3 regions of the Enterococcus sp. AZ128 genome follow, and region 1 is predicted to be linked to each of the others. Evidence: predicted binding sites of a transcription regulator. Region 1 holds the regulator's gene; each other region holds the start of a gene.
The links. The regulator NrdR, encoded in region 1, represses ribonucleotide reductase genes. The targets are predictions, from matches to a motif close to ACACNATATATNGTGT.
Positions count from the first base shown of each region.

Region 2: nrdD (anaerobic ribonucleoside-triphosphate reductase) is a predicted target of NrdR. The motif match lies at 1,422-1,437, and genes of this name have one in related genera.
Region 3: IGI38_RS19500 (deoxynucleoside kinase) is a predicted target of NrdR. The motif match lies at 963-978, and genes of this name have one in related genera.

Region 1 is NZ_JBIORZ010000001.1:1,044,360-1,046,571, forward strand. It holds gene mutM (DNA-formamidopyrimidine glycosylase) at 1-97, shown strand, start outside; gene coaE (dephospho-CoA kinase) at 100-699, shown strand; gene nrdR (transcriptional regulator NrdR) at 886-1,359, shown strand; gene IGI38_RS05145 (DnaD domain protein) at 1,372-2,212, shown strand, end outside.
Region 2 is NZ_JBIORZ010000001.1:320,151-322,362, forward strand. It holds gene nrdD (anaerobic ribonucleoside-triphosphate reductase) at 1-1,320, opposite strand, end outside; gene IGI38_RS01440 (ABC transporter ATP-binding protein) at 1,785-2,212, shown strand, end outside.
Region 3 is NZ_JBIORZ010000003.1:146,834-149,045, forward strand. It holds gene IGI38_RS19500 (deoxynucleoside kinase) at 288-944, opposite strand; gene mvk (mevalonate kinase) at 1,343-2,212, shown strand, end outside.

The sequences.
Region 1 (2,212 bases):
ACCTTGTTCAAGATGTGGAACACCGATTATTAAGATCAAAGTTGCTCAAAGAGGGACACATCTTTGTCCTCATTGTCAGAAACTAAAGAAGGTGTAGGGATGAGTTTTGTGTTAGGTATCACAGGTGGTATTGCTAGTGGAAAGTCAACAGTTGTGGATTTTTTCAAAGCGGAAGGCTTTGCTGTTGTAGATGGGGATATCGTTGCGCGAAAAGTAGTGGAACCTGGAACTGAAGGATTGAAGGTTTTGGAAAAGGTATTTGGTTCAGCGATTATTGAAAAAGACGGTCAATTAAACCGAAAAAAACTGGGCGATATTATTTTTCAGAATGAACAAAAGAGAGCATTGTTAAATGAAACACTAGAACCATTTATTCGAAGTGAGATTGAACGACAAGTTGAAGTCGCTAAAAAAAAGAGCGACTTAGTCATTGTAGATGTTCCATTGTTATACGAGGGAAATTATGAAGCGATGATGGATAAAGTAGCAGTGGTTTATGTTACACCAGAAATTCAATTAAAGCGTTTGATGGCAAGAAATGCTTTGTCAAAAGATGGTGCTTTGGAACGTATCAATAGCCAGCTCTCTTTAGAAGAAAAGAAAATGCGGGCGGATATCGTTATTGATAATTGCCGTTCACAAGAAACAACGCGTCAACAAGTTCTTAATTGGTTACAGGATAAAAAATTTGTTTCTTAAAGATTTCAGCGTCGTAGTATTACGACGCTTTTTTTAGCGAGCTGGTTATGGTAAACTCTTGTTATATAAAAAAAAAAATTTTTCTTTCGACAAATTTTTGTTTTTAAAAAACTATTCTATATAACAAAATAGATTTCATGTTTAGTCAGTGATCTTATTCAATATTAAGAAAGTGTAGGTGAAATTATGCGTTGTCCAAGATGTAATCATAATAATTCTCGAGTAATTGATAGCCGACAAACCGATGACGGGCGAGCGATTCGCCGTCGAAGAGAATGCGAAAGCTGCGGGTTCCGTTTTACAACTTTTGAACGCATCGAAGCAGCCCCTTTATTAGTTGTAAAACGCAACGGAGATCGTGAAGAATTTAACCGTGATAAAATTTTACGCGGGCTTATTCGTTCTGCTGAAAAGCGTCCAGTGGCAATGGAGCAAATGGAACAAATCGTGGATCACGTAGAAAATCGTGTACGCAGTATGGGAGAAAATGAAGTTCCGACAAGTCAAGTGGGAGAATTTGTCATGGAAGACTTGATGGAAGTTGATGAAATCGCCTATATTCGTTTTGCGAGTGTTTATCGGCAGTTCAAAGATATGTCCGTGTTCTTGAAAGAATTACAGGAGATCGTTGACAAAGCCAAGTCAACGGATGAAGAGTAGGGGGCATTTTTAGTGGCAGAAGAACTAAAACCCAGCACCTTTTATATGGTCTATGGTGAGCCACAATTTGACCAAAGTAAACAAGATGCTTTACTATATTTATATCAACCGATCATCGGAAGTACAGCGTTAAGTTTGTATCTGACTTTGACGAGTGATGTCACAATTGAAGGCACAAGCCCTAGCTTGATGCATACGGATTTGTTGGCGGCAGTAGATACTGGTTTGATGAATTTAGTGAAAGCACGGGAACATCTTGAAGGTATCGGTTTATTAGAAACCTATGAAAAAATAGATGATGAGCTTGGTATGAGCTTGATCTATCAATTGCGTTTGCCACTTAATCCAGAAAAATTTTTTCAAGATCCTTTGATGGCTTATTTATTGATGGAAAAAATTGGGCGACGTCGTTTTGAGCGCTTAGTTGAACGTTTTAAACCTAAGCTGTTTAATAGAAAAAAAGCCAAAAACATTACGAAACGTTTTCGTGAGGTCTATCGACTGGATGAGAAATCTTTTAGTAGTCAATCAGAGATTTTGGAACAGACGCAAGAAGATTTCTCTATTCATACGGATTTTGATTGGACCTTATTTAGTCAACAGTTGAAACGATTCAATTTGATTTTGAGTGTTGATGAGCGAGAAAAAATCCAAACATTCCAAACACTGTATGGAGTGAATGAACTAGATTTAGCTGAATTTATAGCCAAAGCGGCTGCTGGTGAAAAAGCCGGTTTGAATTTTAATTATTTACGTCAGTTGATCAACAAAGAAAAAAGACCAAACGTTTCCTCTTCGTCTAAAGAAATAATTACAGACGGTTTAATGGTAACTGGCAGTTTTTCTCCGCAAG
Region 2 (2,212 bases), 720 kb from region 1:
GATTCGCGGTAAGTTCAAAGTAACAACGCCAAGGTTCATCCGACCGGCATTGACTTCTTCGCCTTGCTCATTTTTCCAGCCTTGTAAGAATGAACGGCAGCCCATAGGCACTTTGAAACTCCCTGTTAGTTCGATCAATTTATCGTAGTTCAAGATATCCGGATACATCCGTTTTGTCGCACATTCCAAAGCCAATTCTTTAATGTCGTAGTTGGGATCGTTTGGTTCTAAGTTCGTCCCGCGACGCAAAGTAAAGATGAGTTTAGGGAAGATGGCTGTACGTTTTTCACTACCTAATCCTTCGATGCGAATCTGTAAGATCGCTTTTTGAATTTCGCGTTCAAACCAATCTGTTCCCAGACCGAAGCCTAGCGAAGTGAATGGTGTTTGCCCGTTTGAAGTAAATAAGGTATTGATCTCATATTCCAAACTTTGCATGGCATCGTAAATATCTTTGCGTGTTTTTTGTTTTGCAAAAGCTTTCTGTTTCTCAGGAGTTTCGATCCATTCTTCAGCGTCTTTTAAGTGTTTGTCGTAATTTAGGCGCGCAAAAGGAGCTAACAGCTCATCAGTACGGTCTGCTGAACAGCCGCCATATTGGCTGGATGCCACGTTGGCAATGATTTGAGAGATTTGAGCAGTTGCTGTTTGGATTGATTTAGGACTTTCGACTTCCGCATTCCCGATTTTGAAGCCGTTGTTCAACATGCCTTTGAAGTCAATCAAACAGCAGTTAGTCATCGGTGTATAGGGATGATAGTCCAAATCGTGATAATGGATATCGCCTTTTTGGTGAGCATTCGCCACGTGAGGCGGCAGCATTTTTAAACCGATCGATTTACCGACGATCCCAGCCGTCAAATCACGTTGTGTGTTAAAGACATCACTATCTTTGTTCGCATTTTCATTAACGACAGTTTGATCCTTATTGATCAATTTGCCGATGGTAAAGTTGATATCGGTTGCTTTGCTGCGTTGGAAATCACGATGTGTCCGGTAATTGATATATTCCTCAGCCAATTCATATTCGTTGTGTTCTAATAAGATATGTTCCACAATGTTTTGGATTTCATAGATTTTGATATCACTAGTAAAACGCTCTGAAATTTCTCCATCTACTCGTTCAACAATTGACTGGATGCGTTCATGAGCCAGTGGGTCAACGGATCCTTTGATTTTTGTTTCTGCTTTGATTAAGGCATCATAAATTTTTTGATCATCAAATGCTGTGTGACGACCATCACGTTTTACGACCTTAATATTTTTTAGCGACGGCTGATATTCGTTGATCAACGAATCTTTTGTGTGGATTTCCATCATTGCAAGCACTCCATTTCCTTTAAAGTTCATTATCAATCATATAGTATTTCTTACGCAGTTGCAACGATATATGGTATAAATTTTTGGGTAAAAAAAAAAACACACCATATATAGTGTGTTTGTTTACTGAAAGATAAAAGAAAGCTGATAAGGACAAGCTTCCAAATAAGATAAAATAACTGAAAAATATTTTTCCGAAAAAGTGAAGAAATTGTAAGATTATTGAAGGACGTTTCACATAAGAATCCACCTCAAATATGATACCATAAAAGAAAAAAATTAGATGTTACAAATAGATTTCAGTCTGATACTTTTAGCTTAATTTTTTTGTTTTTTACGTATGAATTGAATGAAATGGAACAGAACTAAAGGATAAAGGCTGAAGGGCATGGTATGCTTGCCTGAATCAATTTAGTTTTCAACTTAAAAATAATTCCTCTAAATTAGAGCTAGGAGGGTAACCAATGGAAAAAATCATCAATGTCCAACATCTTAGTAAAAGTTACGGTACACGAAATAATAAAGTGAGTGTTTTAAATGATTTGAATTTTACGGTAGAAAAGGGCGAGTTTGTTGGCATCATGGGACCGAGCGGGGCTGGTAAAACGACCTTAATGAATATTTTGTCGACGATTTTATTACCAACAATGGGCTCCGTCAAGATCGCTGGAGCGGATATCACACAGATGCGGGAGAGTCGATTGACGGATTTCCGGCGAGAAAAACTAGGGTTTATCTTTCAAGATTTTAATTTGATCGATAGCTTGACCGTTAAGGACAATATTATCTTGCCACTGACGGTTAGTAAGCTTTCAAATGATGAGATTGAGGAACGGGTCCTTCGTCTAACGAGAATTCTCAAGATCGATCATATTCTGGAACGATATCCAGA
Region 3 (2,212 bases), on a different contig from region 1:
TCCAGAGAATTCTAAAAACGCGCAAGAAGAAATGTACGTCCCTTTCTTCTTGCGCGTTTTTTTAGACAGTTCTTAATCGTTTGGATACCTATAAACGACTAAACAAAAGAGGTTGTGACAGAAGTGGTCAGCTTCAAGAAATTTCGGCTTATTTCCGAATGCTAGCTCTGCTTAGTGAAACTTAGCAGTAACTGTATACGTAGCCTGCGAAGAAGAAGCTACTTCTGACACACCGTTTGTTCGGAAAAAGGACCTGTGACAAGACTTTTGTCACAGGTCCTTAACGATTATTCAGCAGGAACACTTTGGACTTCTAAGATTTTTTCATCAATCAAACGAATCACTTCATCCCGCGCCTCCGCGTTATCAACAAAGTTCAAACGATCACCATCGATTTGGATCTTAGGACTTTCATTGTAATCCTCATACCATTGGTCGTATCGGCCGTTTAATTCTTTATAGTAGTCATACAAAGTTGGGTCGAATTCTAATTGTTCATATTCTCTGCCGCGTTTTTGAATACGTTCCATCATCGTCTCAAAGGAAACACGAATGTGTACCAACAAATCTGGGTGCTTTTTGTGGGCAGCATAAGGCAATTCCTGCATCATGTTCGCCAACAATTCATCATAGACCTTCACTTCTGTCTCTGTTGCTCGGCCAAGGTCAGCATTCAAATGAAATAATAAAGAATCTTCATAGATTGAACGATCCAAAACATTGTTGTCATCTTGCATCGCCTTTTTGATACTGTCAAAACGTTTATTTAAAAAATAAATCTGTAATAAGAATGCATATTGCTCTGGATCAGCATAAAACAGCGGCAATACCTCATTATCATCAATAGATTCATAAAAAGCCTGACTGCCTAAATGCTCTGATAACATCGCGGTCAAACTTGATTTTCCTGCTCCAATAGTTCCTGCTAATACGATCACGCTCATAAACCTCCAACTCGCTTCATACAAAATATAGTGCGTATTTTTCAACTTATTTAATATACCCCCAATATCTTGTGCCGTCAAATGAAATACCTATTATAAAATTCCTTTCTTTATTCTAAGGAATGTTTAAAAAATCGTTGATTTTCAAACTCTTTTCAATGGTTTCGTTTACTTGTCGTCCTTCTCTGAGTAAAATGGAAAGAGACTTAAATGAATAGTCGCTATTGAGTAAAAAATCAGCCCCTGTTTATTCAGGTGGACTATAAAAAACGTATTGCTTTCGCTAGAAAAACAATTGCTTTAGAATCATTACTAGACAGTAGTGACCTGCGTTGGTAATCAAGTTTATTTTTCTTTTTGAAAAATAATTACTCTAAAACGAAATAGGGGTTTTTTTAATGAAATCGATTGGCACGGGTTATGCCAGCGGAAAGATCATATTAATGGGAGAACACTCGGTTGTCTACGGAGAACCAGCGATTGCCTTTCCTTTTTCTGGGACAGGTATCCAAGCAACGATCCGCGCAAATAAATTAGAATCCTGGATCGAATCCAGCTTCTTCCACGGACCGCTTTCAGAAGCGCCAAACACGATGCGAAATGTTACGGTCCTCCTTTGGTATTTAGTGAAACATTTTAAAATTCCAGAACCATTTTATTTAAAAATAGAAAGTTCTATTCCAGCAGAACGCGGAATGGGCTCTAGTGCGGCAGTCGCTGTCGCTATAACGCGGGCTGTCTTTGATTGGATGGAAGAACCCGCAACGCAAGAAAAGGTCTTGCATTTTGTCAATCAAGCGGAAGCCGTTGCTCATGGAAATCCCAGCGGCATAGATGCGACAACTATCAGCGGAACTGAACCAATCCTTTATCAAAAGGGAATCGGCTTCCAACCTTTCCAATTAAATATGGATGCTTTTTTAGTTGTTGCTGATACGGGGATTAAGGGACAGACGCGCAAAGCAGTCAAAGATATTGCGAAGCTGATGGAGATGCGGCCTTATGAAACCAACAAACAAATGCGTACTTTAGGGAAACTGACCAGCCAAGCCCAGCAAGCGATTTTACAAAATCGTCCGCATATTTTAGGCGATTGTATGAATCAGGCTCAAGGGTTATTACGGTTATTAGGTACCAGTAACCGCCACTTAGATCACTTGATTGAAACAGCGTTAGAAAATCAAGCATTAGGTGCTAAATTAACCGGCGGCGGCCGTGGCGGTTGCATGATTGCATTAGCTGAAAACGAAACAAGCGGACGCCAGCTG